Regions from separate parts of the Amycolatopsis sp. NPDC051106 genome, predicted to be linked through region 2. Evidence: riboswitches for the same ligand, from Rfam matches in the RefSeq annotation. Region 2 holds a riboswitch; the other holds the start of a gene.
What was found. Region 2 has a riboswitch for S-adenosylhomocysteine ahead of metH (methionine synthase). Riboswitches for the same ligand answer to the same signal wherever they lie in the genome.

Region 1 (8,411 bases), on a different contig from region 2:
GTGGCCGCACCAGTACCCGCCACCAGCTGCTGGTGGAGACGCTGGTTTCGGTCCCGCAGTACGACCCGGCGCTGAGCGGCACGCTCATGCCGGAGTCGCGCTCGCTCTACGAACGCGCCCGGGCGCGGTGCTCGATCGCCGAGCTGTCGGTCGGGCTGGACCTGCCGCTGGGCGTGGTCCGGGTGCTGATCGGCGACCTCGCGTCCCAGGGCGCGGTCTTCGTCCACCCCACGGCGCACGCCTACCACCACGACACCAACGTGCTCGAGAGGATCCTTGATGGGCTCAAGCGGCTCCCCGCCTGAGGGCGATCTGCTGACGATCTCCGCGAAGATCGTCGTCGCCGGGGGCTTCGGTGTCGGCAAGACCACGTTCGTCGGGTCGGTGTCGGAAGTGCCACCGATGAGCAACGAGGCGTGGATGACCGAGGCCGGCGAAGGCGTCGACGACATCCCGCCCGGCGGCAAGTCGACCACGACCGTCGCGATGGACTTCGGCCGCATCACGCTGCGCCCGGACCTGCTGCTGTACCTGTTCGGCACGCCCGGCCAGGCGCGGTTCTGGTTCCTGTGGGACGACCTGAGCCGGGGTGCGCTCGGCGCGGTCGTGCTGGTCGACACCAGCCGGATCGACGACTCGTTCGCGGCGATCAACTACTTCGAGAACGACTCCGAGCTGCCGTTCGTCGTCGCGGTCAACCAGTTCGAGGGCATGCCGGTGCACGACCTCGACGAGGTGCGCGACGCGCTCGCGCTCGACCCGAGCGTCCCGCTGGTCACCTGCGACGCCCGCGACCGCGCCTCGACGATCGCCACCCTGACCGAGCTGGTCAGCCACACGTTGTCGCTGGCGGTGCTCTCCGGCCCGGCGGGCCGGGAGCTCGCCGGCAGCGCCCCGCACGCCTGAACGAGGAGAGAAGAGCTTCATGCGCAAGGTCCTGATCGTGGGCGCCGGGCAGTCCGGGCTGCAGCTGGCCCTGGGGCTGCTGGCGAAGGACTACGACGTCACGGTGATGTCCGCGCGGACGCCGGAGGAGATCCGGAGCGGGCGCGTGATGTCGACGCAGTGCATGTTCCACGACGCGCTGCAGCACGAGCGGGACCTCGGCATCAACCAGTGGGAAGCCGACACGGTGAACGTCGAAGGCCTCGGCGTGTCCGTGGCCGCGCCGGACGGCGGGCGCGCGCTCGACTGGTTCGCCGAGCTGGACCACATCGCGCAGTCGGTCGACCAGCGGGTGAAGATGGCCGGCTGGCTCGAGCTGTTCGAAGACCGCGGCGGCAAGCTCGTCATCCACGGCGTGATGACGTCCGAACTGGACGCCCTGGCGAAGCTGTACGACCTGGTGATCATCTCGGCCGGGAAGGGCGAGCTGGTCCAGCTGTTCGACCGCGTGCCCGAGCGGTCGCCGTACACGAAGCCGATGCGCGCGCTGTCGCTGGCCTACGCCCACGGCGTGCGCCCGCGGCCGGAGCACCCGGACAAGATGGCGGTGCGGTTCAACATCGTCCCCGGGGTCGGCGAGCTGTTCATGATCCCCGCGTACACGCTGAGCGGGAACTGCGACATCCTCTTCTTCGAAGGCGTGCCCGGCGGGCCGCTGGACTGCTTCGCCGACCGGCCGGGCCCGGCCGAGCACTTCGCGCGGATCCTGGACCTGATGAAGCGGTTCGTGCCGTGGGAGTACGAGCGCAGCCGCGACGCCGAGCTCACCGACGCGAAGGCCACCCTGGCCGGGGGCTACACGCCGGTGGTCCGCAACCCGGTCGGCACCCTGCCCGGCGGGGCGACCGTGCTGGGCATGGCCGACGTCGTCGTGGCGAACGACCCGATCACCGGCCAGGGCTCGAACAACGCGAGCCACTGCGCGGCGACCTATCTGGACGCGATCGTCGAGCGCGGCGACCGCCCGTTCGACGCGGAGTGGATGGACGCCACGTTCGAGCGCTACTGGGAGTACGCCCGCCACGTCACCGAATGGACGAACGCGCTGCTCCTCCCGCCGCCCCCGCACGTGCTCCAGATCCTCGGGGTCGCCGGCCAGAACCCCGCGGTCGCGCGGCGGTTCGCGAACGGTTTCACCGATCCCACCGACTTCCAGAACTGGTTCATGGACCCCGCACTTTGGGAGAAATACCTGGCAGAGGTCTAGATCGTCGCCTCACCGGGCTGTCGCCGCCGCGCATTTCGGGCTACCTTTGTCACGTAGCGTGAGTGCGAGGGCGAAAGGTGTGTGGCATGCGGGCGATGTGGAAGGGCTCGGTCTCGTTCGGGCTGGTGTCCATTCCGATCCAGCTGTACGCGGCCACGGAGAACAAGAACGTCTCGCTCCGGCAGGTGCACGAAGCCGACGGCGGCCGCATCCAGTACAAGCGGTTCTGCACGATCGACGGCGCCGAAGTGCCCTACGCCGAGATCGCCAAGGGCTACGAGCTGCCCGACGGCGAGATGGTCGTGATCACCGACACCGAGATGGCCGACCTGCCGCTGCCCACGCAGCGCACGATCGACGTCCTGGAGTTCGTGCCGATCGAGTCGATCGACCCGATCCAGTACGACCGGACGTACTACCTGGAGCCGCAGAAGAACGCGGTGAAGCCGTACATCGTGCTGCGGGACGCGCTGCACAAGTCGAGCCAGGTGGCCGTCGCGAAGGTCGCGGTGCGGCAGCGGGAGAGCATGGCGGTGCTGCGGGTGCACGCCGACGTGCTGGTGATGACGACGATCCTGTGGCCGGACGAGGTCCGCGAGCCCGACTTCCCGTTCCTGCGCGACGACCCGCCGCAGATCCGGCCGCAGGAGCTGACCATGGCCGGGTCCCTGATCGACTCCCTGGCCGAGCCGGTGTTCGAACCGGAGAAGTACCACGACCACTACCGCGAGGCCCTCGAGGAGATGATCGAGGCCAAGGTGGCGGGGGAGGAGACGACCAAGCCGGCGGCGGTCACCGCCAAGGCCGACGTGGTCGACCTGATGGCGGCGCTGCAGGCCAGTGTGGACGCGGCGAAGAAGTCCCGGGGGGCGAAGTCCACTTCGGAGGAGTCCGATGAGGACGAGGCCCCGGCTCCGGCGAAGAAGAAGCCGGCCGCCCGCAAGCGGGCCCCGAAGTCCGCTTGAGCCCGTCGCACGCGGTGAACGAGTCGTTCCTCGCGTGAGGAACCGGTCAAGCGCGTAACACGATCGTGTATGCAGCTGTGTACACGGGCTTGGCGATGTGCTAACACTAACGGGGTCCTTCGGCTCTCCCTCCCCCTCGGAGCCGGAGGACCCTTTACTCGGTGCCGAACGGCCGAACGGCCTGGCACGGCGAGCATTGCTGCTGACGCCGTGCCAGGCCGTTCGCGAGTCCGTGGATCAGTACCAGTGCGCACGCCCACCGATCCGGCGGCCGGTGCCGCCCAGGATGGCCAGTGCCACGCCGGCCACCGCGAGAATGATGCCGATGGTGTAAAGCACCGGGATACCCACGATGAACCCGATGATCAGAAGAATTACACCGAGAACGATCACTTTGACACACACTCCTTCGCATGGGACCCGTCCGCCGTACCGGCCGGGCGGATGCGCTGTCACGGGGAGAATGGCCAGTTTCCCGATAAACCAAACTGCGTCAAATGGAGCAATCTGGGTTCAGTACCGGTAGTGGTCGAGCTTGTACGGGCCCTCGACGTCGACGCCGATGTACTCGGCCTGCGCCTTCGACAGCTTGGTGAGTTTCACACCGAGGGCGTCCAGGTGCAGCCGGGCCACCTTCTCGTCGAGGTGCTTCGGCAGCCGGTGGACGTCGGTGGCGTACTCGCCGGGCTTGGTGAACAGCTCGATCTGCGCGATGGCCTGGTTGGTGAACGAATTCGACATCACGAACGACGGGTGGCCGGTCGCGTTGCCGAGGTTCATCAGGCGGCCTTCGGAGAGCACGATGATCGCGTGGCCGTCCGGGAACGTCCACTCGTGCACCTGCGGCTTGATCTCGTTCTTGACGATCCCCGGCAGCTTCGCCAGCCCGGCCATGTCGATCTCGTTGTCGAAGTGCCCGACGTTCGCGACGATCGCGTTGTGCTTCATCCGGCTCATCTGGTCCGCCGAGATGATGCCGAAGTTGCCCGTGGTCGTGATGAAGATGTCGGCCGTCGTGACGACGTCGTCCAGCTCCACCACGTCGAGCCCGTCCATCGCCGCCTGCAGCGCGCAGATCGGGTCGATCTCGGTGACCGAGACCCGGGCACCCTGGCCGCGCAGCGCCTCGACCGCGCCCTTGCCGACGTCGCCGTAGCCGCAGACGACGACGCGCTTGCCGCCGATCATCACGTCGGTGGCCCGGTTCAGGCCGTCCACAAGGGAGTGCCGGATGCCGTACTTGTTGTCGAACTTGGACTTCGTCACGGAGTCGTTGACGTTCATCGCGGGGAAGAGCAGCTCGCCGTCCTTGGCGAGCTTGTAGAGCCGCTTGACGCCGTTGGTCGTCTCCTCGGTGACGCCGCGGATCTCCTTGGCCGTGCGGGTGAAGCGGTCGCCGTCGGCCGCGAGGCTCGCGCGCAGTGTGCCGAGGACGATCCGGTACTCCTCCGGGTCCTCTTCGGACGGTTGCGGCACCGCGCCCGCGGCTTCGAACTCGACTCCCTTGTGGACGAGCATGGTCGCGTCGCCGCCGTCGTCGAGGATCATGTTCGGCGTCCGGCCGTCGGAGAAGGCGAAGAGCTGGTCGGTGCACCACCAGTACTCTTCGAGCGTTTCGCCCTTCCACGCGAACACCGGCGTGCCCGCGGGGGCGTCGATGGTGCCCTGCGGGCCGACGACGACCGCCGCGGCGGCTTCGTCCTGGGTGGAGAAGATGTTGCAGGACACCCAGCGCACCTCGGCGCCGAGCGCGACGAGCGTCTCGATGAGCACGGCGGTCTGCACGGTCATGTGCAGCGACCCGGCGATGCGCGCGCCCTTCAGCGGCTGCGCGGCGGCGTACTCGCGGCGGATCGCCATGAGGCCGGGCATCTCGTGCTCGGCCAGCCTCAGCTGGGTGCGGCCGGCCTCGGCCAGGGACAGGTCGGCGACGGCGAAGTCGAGACCGTTGCGGCGGGTGAGTTTGTCGCTCATGGTTCGGTGTACTCCGGAGCTCGTTGACGGAACGCTCGGGAGGCGGCACGGAGAAATCCGTGATGACAAAGAAAAAGCACCTCCCTCGCGGGAGGCGCCCTTGGAGTCGTGGTCCGGGCCGAGCGTGGCGGAAGGAGTTCCGTCGCAGCGCCTCTCGGCCCGGGACCAGGATGGCAAAGCCGCCGGGAAGCTGTCAAGCGAGCGAACGGGCCATGAGGACGTCGTCGACGTCGGTGCCGTCGACGCGGAATTCGGCTCGCAGCACGCCTTCCACGACGAACCCGCAGGCTTCGTAGACCCGCCGGGCCGCGGTGTTGTGACCCAGCACGCGCAACGTCACCTTGCGCGCTCCGCGCCGGCGCGCTTCGGCCACGGCGGCGTCGACGAGCTGCCGGGCGATGCCGAGCCGGCGCCGGTCCGGGTCGACGGCGAGCCCGCCGATCACGCGCACGTGCCGGTGGGCGGGAATGCCGAACCCCTCGCCGAGGCGGACATAGCCGGCGACAGTGCCGTCGTGTTCGGCGACGAGGACGTCTTCGGGGCGGGTGCCGTCGTCGAAGAACGGCGTGCCGGGCGGCGGTGGGGGAGCGGGCGACACCATCGAGGTCCAGGTGCGCTCGTCGAGTTCGGCGAGCGCACCTTCGTCGTCGGCGCGGGCCACGCGGATGGTGCTCACCCGTCCAGTGTGGTCCACGCCTCGTCGACGACCCCGGCCAGCTCGCGCGCGTCGTGGTTGCCTTCGGTGCCCATGCTCCGCACCGCGACGGTCAGGCCGGGGCCGGTGCGCTGGCAGTTCAGCACGAACGAGCGGTCCGGGTCCGGGGTCGAGCCGGACGCGGCCGGGTCGTTGTGCACCAGGCACTGCACGGCGCCGACGCGCACCAGCTCGGTGCTCGGTGCGGCCACGCCGAGGGCCTGGACGTCTTCGTACGGCGCGAACAGCTCCGGCGAGGGCGCGCGCACGGCGACCAGCTGGAACGACCGCCGCAGCCGGTCGTCCTGGTACTGCTGCACCACCGCGCCCGCGCCGTCGTAGGCCGCCGAGACCCGGGAGGCCGTCTCGCGGTCGGTCTTGTCGATGCGGTCGATCGTCGCCTTGCCGCGCGCGGCGTCGAGCTTCGCGATCGCGTCCTGGGCCCGGCTGAGCCCGCCGAGGTTCGCCGGGGCGGTCAGGGTCTGCCCGCTGGGCCCGTCGAGCAGGCTCAGCGTCAGCCACGGCACGCCGACCAGGAAGGCGCCGACGAGCACGCCGAGGAGGCCGGCGACGACGGGCCGGGCGAGTGGCGGGCGCGGTACGGGCTGCCGTACCGGCGGCTGCGGGTGCTGCCCGGCCGCCGGCCCGACGGGGAATTCCTGCGAGTAGCCCTCGGTCACCCGGGAATCGTGGCGCAGTCCGGTCCCTCCCGGGAAGGGAATTTTGCCCGGCCCGGTCAGATGAGGTGCGCGCGTCGCCAAATGCCCTCGGACCGGCCGCCGATCAGCCCCGCGTCACGCAGGAAGGGCACGATCTTCTCGGCCATCCAGCGGCGTGTCTCGTGGAAGTGCGGGTTCGCGAGCGCCGCGGCCCGGCCTTCGCGCGGGTCGATCCCGACGCTGCGGTAGACCCGCGGGTCGACCATGCCGTCGATGACGCCGAACGCGACGAGCGCGGTCCGCAGCCGGTGCCGGTGCAGCGCCGCCTTCGACAGCTTCGGGGTCTCCCGCAGCACCTCCTCCTTGGCGAACCGGACGTGCCGGGCCTCCTCGACGACGTGGATGCGGTTGACCGAGCGGATCAGCGGCTGGATGCCGTCGTCGTCCATCATCGAGCGCTGCAGCCGGTCGGTGGTCTCCTCGGCGACCAGCACGCTGGCGAACATCGACGGCCCGGCGGCCGTCGCGCCGAACACCTTCGCGGCGCGGTGCACGACCTTCGGGACGCCGTAGCGCGGCACGCCGAGCCGGTCGGCGGTGCGGGCGAACATCACCGAGTGCCGCGTCTCGTCGCCGATCTCGGTCATGGCGTACTGCGCGTGCTCGGTGCGCGCGTCGAGGTCGAAGACGTACCGCGCGAGCAGCTGCATCAGGACGATCTCGAACCACAGGCCGACGCTCATGATGCTGGCGATCTCGTGCTTGGAGAGCTCGATCCGCTGCTCCGGCGTCAGCCGCGCCCAGAGGTCCGTGCCGTAGAGCGAGACGCGCTCCAGTGGCATGTACGCCTTGCCCTCGGCGAGCGGCGCGGTCCAGTCGATGTCGACGTACGGGTCGTAGGAGTTCTTCGCGGAGCTCTTGAGCAGGCGAGCCGCGGTCACGTCCCGGTCCTGGGCCTCGACGCCCATGGTGACCTCCGGAAGTAGGGGGTACATGCTGTACTAGCTACTTCGGAGCGTACACCGGCTCGCCGGGCTTGAGTAGGCTTCCCGGGTGACCAAGGTCGACGGACGGGCGGCGCGCTGGGCGGGCCAGCAGGAACGGCGGCGCGCGGAGTTCGTCGACGCGGCCTTGGAAGCGATCGCCGAGCACGGTCCGGACGTCTCGACCGAGCAGATCGCCGAACGCGCCGGCGTCGCCCGCACCCGCCTGTACAAGCACTTCGACGGCGCCGCCGACCTCCAGCGGGCGATCGCCGAACGGGCGGCCGAGCTGGTGACGGCCGAGCTCCAGCCGCTCTGGCACCCGTCGGGTTCGCCGACCGAGATGATCGCGGCGGCGATCTCCACCCACCTGCGCTGGCTGACCGAGCACGCCCAGCTGCACCGGTACCTCGTCCGCACGCTGCCGGGCACGCCGGAGGGCCGCACCGACGTCCGGGGCACGATCGCCCGCCACCTCAGCCGCCTGTTCACCGGCTACCTGACGGCGTTCGGCCTGGACCCGGCCCCGGCGGACACGATCGCGTTCGGCCTGGTCGGCTACGTCGAGTCGGCGACGACCCGCTGGCTCGACCACCCGGGCACGCTCACCCTCGACCAGCTGACCGCCCAGCTGAGCGGCACGATCTGGGCGATGCTCGACCACACGCTCCGGGCGGGCGGGGTGAACCTGGATCCGGACCGGCCGTTGCCGCTGCCGGAGGAGCTTTAGTCCTCTCGCAAGAACTCCGCCCGCACGCCCAGCAGCCGCACCGCGCGGGTCAGCTCGAACATCCCCAGCACCTCCTGCGCCGCGCGGTCGATCTCGGCGGCGTCCGACGTCGGTTCGGGCAGGGTGATGCTGTGCGTGTGGGTCAGGAACGGCACGAACCGCACCTTCACCGCGATCCGCGCCGCCGGGCGGCCTTCGTCGAGGACGTCCTGCCCGACGCGCTTGGCCAGCGCCGACACCTCCGCGGCCATCTC
Region 2 (8,411 bases):
TTCAGCGGGGTCAACGCGATCAACGCCTACTTCCCGACGATGCTGATCGGCCTCGGCTTCGCCACGCAGGCCGCGCTGCTGTCCGGCGTGCTGCTGGGTGTCACGAAGTTCCTGTTCACCGCGTGGGTCGTGTTCGTCGTCGACCGCTGGGGCCGCAAGCCCCTGCTGCTCATCGGCAACGTGATCATGGTGATCACGCTGGTGGCCGCCGGGCTCGTCGTGCTGAACGTCCACGACACCGGCACGCGCGGCATCCTGATGCTGGTGATGATGGTGCTGTACCTGGTCGGCTACGAACTCGGCTGGGGCGCGGTCGTCTGGGTGATGATGGCCGAGGTGTTCCCGCTGAAGTACCGCGCGGCCGGCATGGGCGTCAGCAGTGTCATCCTCTGGGCGGCGACGGGCATCGTGAGCGCGGTGTTCCCGCTCATCTCCGCCGTGGGTTCGCTCGGCATCGGCGGTTCGATGTTCCTGTTCGCCGGCATCAACGTGGTGCTCTTCGTGCTGACGAAGTGGCTCGTGCCGGAGACCAAGGGGCGCTCGCTGGAACAGATCGAGCTCGACCTCCGGGCGCGGCAGGGGGTCGCGGCCAAGAGCTGACCCCGGGGGGGTCTCGGCGGCGGGGCCCGGATGCGTCCGGGCCCCGCCGCACTTTCGCGTAAATCGCTTGCCCCGCCGCGTCCGGCGCTGCACTGTGACCGGACCACGAGCCAGGGGAGCAGCACCGCCGATGGAGATCCGTCCCACGACCGAGCAGGACCGCGAGGTCTTCGTCGACACGCTCTTCGCCGCGTTCGGACGCTTCCCGGAGCCTCCGGGCGAAGCGGAACGGGTCTGGTCGGCCCTGGAAATGGACCGCGCCCTGTTCGCCGTGACGGCGGAGGGCCGCCCCGTCGGCACCGCCGCGGCGTACTCGTTCGAGCTGACCCTCCCCGGCGAAACCGTCGTCCCGGTCCCCGGCGTGACGGCCGTCGGTGTCCTGCCCTCGCACCGGCGCCAGGGCGCGCTCACCGCGATGGTGCGGCAGCACTTCGCCGACGCCCGGGCGCGCGGGGAGTTCCTCTCCGTGCTGCTGGCCAGCGAGGCGGTGATCTACCGCAGGTTCGGCTACGGCCCGGCGACCACCACGCACCGGCTGACGGTGCCGCGCCATCAAGCTGCTTTCGCCGCCCCGAGGGCGACGGCCGGTCCGGTGCCCGGTTCGATCGAGGTGCTGCGGCGCGCCGACTGCGCCGACATCCTGGAAGACGTCTACGACCGCTACCGCCGGACCCGCCCGGGTGCGCTGTCCCGGCCGCACCACTGATGGGCCCGCGGCGCGGGCCGGCCGCCGGTCGCCCCGGCGCGGCGCTACGTCGCCGTCCACCGCGACGCCGCCGGCGTCCCGGACGGGTACGCGACCTACGTGCTCGAAGGGGCGGGCGCGATGACGGTCGACGAGACGATCGCGGCCGACGACGCGGTCGCCACCGCCCTGGCCCGGTTCCTGCTCGACCACGACCTGGCCACCGAGGTCGTGTTCCGGCAGTGCCCGCCGGGGCACCCCCTGCGCTGGCAGCTCGAAGACGTCCGCGCGGCGCAGGTGAGCGACGAAACGGACTGGCTCTGGGTGCGGATCCTGGACATCCCGCGAGCGCTGACCGCACGCGGCTGGACGACCGACGGCGAGCTGGTCCTCGAGGTCGCCGACCCGTTCGCCGGCGAGCGAGGCCGCTACCTGCTGACGATCCGCGACGGCAAGGCCGAGTGCGGCCCGACGGACCGCGACCCCGACCTGTCCCTGGACGTGAGCGACCTGGGGTCGCTGTACCTGGGGGGAACCACCCCGAGCACGCTGGTCCGGGCGGGGCACGTCCGGGCGCACCACCCGGGCGCGGCATCGCTTGCCGACGTGCTGTTCCGCGCGGAGCGGGAGCCGCACTGCCTGCACTGGTTCTGACCCGTTCGCGAGGCGGGGGTGACCACCGGTCCGAGCCTCGGCCTGCTCCGGCGACCGGTCCGGCAGGGTGACCGCACGCCTGCGGGCGAGTGGAGGTGCGTCGCGTTGCGCGCGGCACCGGCCCCGAGCACGCTGGTCCGGGCGCACCACCCGGGCGCGGCATCGCTTGCCGACGCGCTGTTCCGCGCCGAGCGGGAGCCGCACTGCCTGCACTGGTTCCGACCCGTTCGGAAGGCGGGGGTGACCACCGGTCCGAGCCTCGGCCTGCTCTGGCAACCGGTCCGGCAGGGTGACCGCACGCTTGCGGGTGAGTGGAGGTTCGGCGGCACCGCCCCGAGCACGCTGGTGCGGGCGGGGCACGTCCGGGCGCACCACCCGGGCGCGGCATCGCTTGCCGACGCGCTGTTCCGCGCCGAGCGGGAGCCGCACTGCCTGCACTGGTTCTGAAGGTCGCTCCGGGGCAGCGTCAGCGGGCGGTGGCGGCGACCAGCCCGAGCTTCCCGGCCAGCCGGCCGATCCAGGCCTCGACCTCCTCCGGGGACCGGTCCGGCAACCCGAAGATCGTCTCGGTCACGCCGAGGGAATCCAGGTGGGCCAACCGGTCCCGGTCGGGCCGTTCGCCGAGTGCGCAGATCCGCGGCGCGCCTGAACGGCCCTCGGCGAGCCAGGTCTCCTTCAGCAGCGCCACGTGCCCGTCGAGGTCGGAGTCCGCCGGGGTCGTGATCCAGCCGTCCGCGTGGCGGGCGATCCAGCGGAACGTCTTCTCCGTCGGGCCCGCGCCGAGCAGGACCGGGATGTGGGCCTGGGCCGGCTTCGGCCACGCCCAGCTCGGGCCGAACGAGACGAACTCGCCGTCGTAGGAAGCTTCTTCGGACGTCCACAGTGCATTCATCGCTTCGAGGTACTCGCGCAGCGCCGTGCGGCGGCGGTTGCCCGGGACGCCGTGGTCGGTCAGCTCGTCGACGTTCCAGCCGAAACCCGCGCCGAGCGTCACGCGGCCGCCGGAGAGGTGGTCCAGGCTCGCGATCGTCTTGGCGAGCGTGATCGGGTCGCTCTCCACCGGGAGCGCCACCGCCGTGGACAGCCGGATCCGCGACGTCACCGCGGCCGCCGTCGCCAGCGCCACCCACGGGTCGAGGGTGCGGCTGTAGCGGTCGTCGGGCAGGGACGCGTCGCCCGTGCGCGGGTGCGGCGACTCGCGCTTGACCGGGATGTGGGTGTGCTCCGGCACGTAGAAGGTGGCGAACCCCGCGGCTTCCGCGGCACGCGCCGCGGAAGCCGGGGTGATGCCTCGGTCGCTGGTGAACAGCACGATTCCGTAGTCCACGCGGGGAGCGTATTAGAACGTGTTTCAGTTTTCAAGACCGATGCCTGGTTACTCCGTGTATTCAGTCCACTGTGGACGTCCACTGTCCCAACAGGTGGGAGAACCGGGTGGGGCGGGATGGTGTGAGCCGTCCGGTTTCCAGTACCCTTGACCACAGGTCGAGAGGCGCTGCAACGGACCACGGGGTCCGCCACGCTCGGCCGGATCCACCGAACCAAGGGCGCCTCCCGGATGAGGGAGGCTGCCGATGAACCCCAGCGAGTCCGACACCACCAGGCGCTTGCGCGAGCTGCTCGGGCAGCGGGTGGCGGTGCTCGACGGCGCGTGGGGCACCATGCTGCAGGGCGCCGGGCTGACCCCGGCCGACTACCGCGGCGACCGCTTCGGCGAGCACACCCACGACGTCACCGGCGACCCCGACCTGCTGAACCTCACCCGCCCGGACGTCATCCTCGACGTGCACCGCCAGTACCTCGCGGCCGGCGCGGACATCACCACGACGAACACCTTCACCGCCACCAGCATCGGCCAGGCCGACTACGGGCTGCAATCCCACGTCCACGAGATGAACGTCCGCGGCGCGCAGCTGGCCCGCCAGGCCGCGGACGAGCTGGGCGGCAAGTTCGTCGCCGGGTCGATCGGCCCGCTGAACGTCACGCTCAGCCTCTCGCCCAAGGTGGACGACCCGGCGTACCGCGCGGTGACGTTCGAGCAGGTCAAGGCCGCGTACGCGGAGCAGATCGCCGGACTCGCCGAAGGCGGCGTCGACCTGCTGATGATCGAGACGATCTTCGACACGCTCAACTGCAAGGCGGCCATCGCCGCGGCCCGCGAAGTCGCGCCGCACCTGCCGCTGTGGATCTCGGTCACCATCGTCGACCTGAGCGGCCGGACGCTCTCGGGCCAGACCGTCGAGGCGTTCTGGAGCTCGATCGAGCACGCCGAGCCGCTGGTCGTCGGGGTCAACTGCTCGCTCGGGGCCGAGGAGATGCGCCCGCACGTCGAGGAGCTCTCGCGGATCGCCGGCACCTACGTCGCCTGCCACCCGAACGCCGGCCTGCCCAACGCTTTCGGCGGCTACGACCAGACGCCGGAGGAGACCGCCGGGCTGATCGGCGGGTTCGCCCGTGAAGGCCTGGTCAACCTGGTCGGCGGCTGCTGCGGCACGACCCCGGCGCACATCGCGAAGATCGCCGCCGCCGCGAAGGGCGTCACGCCCCGCGAGGTGCCCGCGCCGCCGGTCCGCACCCGGTTCAGCGGGCTCGAGCCGTTCGGCATCGGCGCCGACACCGGGTTCGTGATGATCGGCGAGCGCACCAACGTCACCGGGTCCAAGCGGTTCCGGCGGCTCATCGAGTCCGGCGACCACCAGGGCGCCGTCGACGTCGCGCTGGAGCAGGTCCGCGGCGGGGCCAACCTGCTCGACGTCAACATGGACGCCGACCTGCTCGAGTCCGAGCAGGCGATGACGACGTTCCTCAACCTCATCGCCACCGAGCCCGAGGTGGCCCGCATCCCGGTGATGGTCGACAGCTCCAAGTGGAGCGTGCTCGAAGCCGGCCTGCGCTGCCTGCAGGGCAAGGGCGTGGTCAACTCGATCAGCCTCAAGGAGGGCGAGGAGCCGTTCCTCGCCCAGGCCCGCACCATCCGCGACTACGGTGCCGGCGTCGTCGTGATGGCCTTCGACGAGCAGGGCCAGGCCGACACCGCCGACCGCAAGGTGGCGATCTGCGGCCGCGCGTACGACCTGCTGACGCAGAAGGCCGGGTTCGCGGGCGAGGACATCATCTTCGACCCGAACGTCCTGGCCGTCGCCACCGGCATCTCCGAGCACAACGGGTACGCGAAGGCGTTCATCGAAGCGCTGCCCCGGATCAAGGAGCGCTGTCCCGGCGCCCGGACCAGCGGCGGCATCTCGAACCTCTCGTTCTCCTTCCGCGGCAACGACGTCGTGCGCGAGGCCATGCACTCGGCGTTCCTGTTCTACGCCGTGCAGGCCGGGCTGGACATGGGCATCGTCAACGCCGGCCAGCTGGCCGTCTACGAGGACATCCCCAAGGACCTGCTCGAACTGGTCGAGGACGTGCTCTTCGACCGCCGCGAGGACGCCACCGACCGGCTGGTGAGCTTCGCCGAGAACGTCAAGGGCAGCGGCACCAAGCGCGTCGTGGACCTCTCGTGGCGCGAAGGCACGGTCGAGGAGCGGCTGTCGCACGCGCTCGTGCACGGCATCGTCGACTACATCGAAGCCGACACCGAAGAGGCGCGCCTGCTCAAGGCCCGGCCCCTCGAGGTGATCGAAGGCCCGCTGATGGACGGCATGAAGATCGTCGGCGACCTGTTCGGCGCCGGCAAGATGTTCCTGCCGCAGGTGGTCAAGAGCGCCCGCGTGATGAAGCGGTCCGTGGCCTACCTCGAGCCGTTCATGGAGGCCGAGAAGGAGGAGGCCCGGCTGGCGGGCCGGGCCGCGGTGTCGAACGGCCAGGGCAAGGTCGTGCTCGCCACGGTCAAGGGCGACGTCCACGACATCGGCAAGAACATCGTCGGCGTGGTGCTGGGCTGCAACAACTACGAGGTGATCGACCTCGGCGTGATGGTGCCGGCGGCGAAGATCCTCGACACCGCGGTCACCGAGGGCGCCGACGCGGTCGGGCTGTCCGGGCTGATCACGCCGTCGCTCGACGAGATGGTCAACGTCGCCACCGAGATGCAGCGCCGGGGCCTGAAGATGCCGCTGCTGATCGGCGGCGCCACGACGTCCCGCCAGCACACCGCGGTGAAGATCGCGCCCGCCTACGACAACGCGACGGTGCACGTCCTCGACGCGTCGCGGGTGGTCGGCGTGGTGTCCGACCTGCTGGACCCGGACCGGTCGATCGCGCTGTCGGAGAAGAACCGCGCCGACCAGGAGGTGCTGCGCGAGCAGCACGCGAACAAGCAGCGCCGGCCGATGCTCACCCTCGAGCAGGCGCGGGCGAACCCGGAGAAGGTGCCGTTCGACGAGCTGCCGACCCCGGAGTTCACCGGCCGCCGCGTCGTCGAGCCGAGCATCACCGAGCTGCGCGAGATGGTGGACTGGCAGTTCCTGTTCCTCGCCTGGGAGCTCAAGGGCAAGTACCCGGCCATCCTGGAGCAGCCGGTCGCCCGTGAGCTGTTCGACGACGCGAACACGCTGCTCGACGAGATCATCGCGAACGGCAGCTTCACCGCGAAGGGCGCGTACGCGTACTGGCCGGCGCACTCCGAAGGCGACGACATCCTGCTCGACGGCGAGTTCTCGCACGTCGGGTTCCCGATGCTGCGCCAGCAGACGTCGAAGCCGGCGGGCCGGGCGAACCGCTGCCTGGCCGACTACATCGCGCCGGCGGGCGACCACCTCGGCGGCTTCGCCGTCGCCATCCACGGCGCCGACGAGCTCGCCGCGAAGTACGAAGCCGAGCAGGACGACTACCGCGCGATCATGGTCAAGGCGCTGGCCGACCGGCTCGCGGAGGCGTTCGCCGAGTACATCCACCTCAAGGCGCGCCGCGGGTGGTTCGAGCCGGACGCCGACCCGAAGCTGGAAGACTTGCACGCGGAGCGGTTCCGCGGCATCCGCCCGGCGCTCGGCTACCCGGCCAGCCCCGACCACAGCCAGAAGCGGGAGCTGTTCGAGCTGCTCGAGTCCGGCGAGCTGGGCATGGCGCTGACCGAGTCGTACGCGATGATGCCGGCGGCGAGCGTGTCCGGGCTGATCTTCGCGCACCCGGACTCGAAGTACTTCACCGTCGGCCGGCTCGCCCGTGACCAGATCGAGGACTACGCGCGCCGCAAGGGTGTCGAGGTGGCCGAGGTCGAGCAGTGGCTGCGGCCGAACCTGGCCTACGAGCCCGGGGCGTAGTCCTTCAGCTCGATGTCCGTGGCGAAGTTGTCGGTCGCCTTGAGCATCATGCGGAGCAGGAAGCGGGACTTGAACGTCCAGTCCCGCAGCTTGATCCGCAGCCGGGACGGCGGCGCGAGGAACGGGCCCGCGCTGCCGCGCTGCGAGACCTTCGCGTAGCCGCGGAAGAGTTCTTCGTAGCGCGCGAAGGCGACGCGGTGGTCGCCACCGGCCGCGAGCAGCTCGCCGGCGAGCACGTACGCGCCGACGACCGCCAAGCCGGTGCCGAAGCCGCCGAGGGTGTTGCCGTAGGCGGCGTCACCGAGCAGGACGACCCGGCCGCGGGAGTAGCGGTCGATCGTGACGCGCGCGAGTGAGTCCAGGTAGAACTCGCGAGCCTGCGGGAGCTTCTCGATCAGTTCGGGCACCCGCCAGCCGGCGTCGCGGTAGGCGGCGGCCACCAGCTCCCGCTGGGTGCCGGTGTCCGTGCGGTCGTAGTCCAGCTCGGGTGAGGCGAAGACCAAGAACGCCGACGCCTTCGGCCCGCCGACCGCCGCCATGCGGCCCGGCTCGTTGTACATCACGGCTTCCCCGTCGGCGATCTGCTCGCCCAGTTCCGCCAGGGCGTAGTAGTGGCCGAGGAAGGTGACGTAGTCGCGTTCCGGGCCGAAGGCGAGCCGCCGGACGGTCGAGTGGATGCCGTCGGCGCCGACGACGAGGTCGAACCGGCGGGGGGCGGCGTGGGCGAAGGTGACGTCGACGCCGCCGGCCGTCTCGGTCAGCGACGTGATGGTGTCGCCGAAGAGGTACTCGCAGTGCGGGGCGGTGCGCTCGTACAGGAGGTCGGCCAGGTCGCCGCGGCGGATCTCGAGGTCACCGCCGGTGAATTCGCCGGGGATCACGGCCTGGGGCCGTCCCTCGGCGTCGATGATCGTCTGGTCGGTGCCGCCGGTCTGGCGGGCGATGACGTCGTCGAGGATGCCCATGCGCTCCAGCACGGTCCGGTGGGTGGCGCCCTTGAAGTCGACGGCCTGCCCGCCCGGGCGCACCGACGGGGCACGCTCGACGACGGTGACCGTGCAGCCGTAGCGGGACAGCCAGAGGGCGACGGCGGGGCCGGCGATGCTCGCGCCGGAGATCAGGACAGTCAGGTTCTTCATGCCGCCGAGCATCGCCAGGGCGGCTTACCGGTCGCTGGCGAAGCACTGACGGCCGCCGTCAGCGACGGTCGCGAGTGGACCGCACGCCGACCGTGACGGCGGAAAATTCCCGGCCGTGAGCAGGGT

Region 1: it holds a riboswitch for S-adenosylhomocysteine, as region 2 does, so the genes downstream of both, ahcY (adenosylhomocysteinase) here and metH (methionine synthase) in region 2, are expected to answer to the same signal.

Annotation. Positions count from the first base shown of each region.
Region 1 covers NZ_JBFBBQ010000090.1:20,092-28,502, reverse strand. The annotation lists gene AB0M83_RS39885 (DUF742 domain-containing protein) at 1-305, shown strand, start outside; gene AB0M83_RS39880 (ATP/GTP-binding protein) at 280-906, shown strand; gene AB0M83_RS39875 (styrene monooxygenase/indole monooxygenase family protein) at 926-2,152, shown strand; gene AB0M83_RS39870 (Ku protein) at 2,239-3,117, shown strand; gene AB0M83_RS39865 (hypothetical protein) at 3,355-3,510, opposite strand; gene ahcY (adenosylhomocysteinase) at 3,631-5,091, opposite strand; S-adenosyl-L-homocysteine riboswitch at 5,177-5,253, opposite strand; gene AB0M83_RS39855 (GNAT family N-acetyltransferase) at 5,285-5,767, opposite strand; gene AB0M83_RS39850 (hypothetical protein) at 5,764-6,465, opposite strand; gene AB0M83_RS39845 (diiron oxygenase) at 6,522-7,412, opposite strand; gene AB0M83_RS39840 (TetR/AcrR family transcriptional regulator) at 7,498-8,157, shown strand; gene AB0M83_RS39835 (DNA polymerase IV) at 8,154-8,411, opposite strand, start outside.
Region 2 covers NZ_JBFBBQ010000047.1:49,399-57,809, forward strand. The annotation lists gene AB0M83_RS30030 (sugar porter family MFS transporter) at 1-600, shown strand, start outside; gene AB0M83_RS30035 (GNAT family N-acetyltransferase) at 731-1,306, shown strand; partial or broken gene AB0M83_RS30040 (sterol carrier protein domain-containing protein) at 1,355-1,939, shown strand; gene AB0M83_RS30045 (hypothetical protein) at 2,045-2,386, shown strand; gene AB0M83_RS30050 (TIGR03619 family F420-dependent LLM class oxidoreductase) at 2,406-3,266, opposite strand; S-adenosyl-L-homocysteine riboswitch at 3,421-3,499, shown strand; gene metH (methionine synthase) at 3,514-7,146, shown strand; gene AB0M83_RS30060 (FAD-dependent monooxygenase) at 7,128-8,285, opposite strand.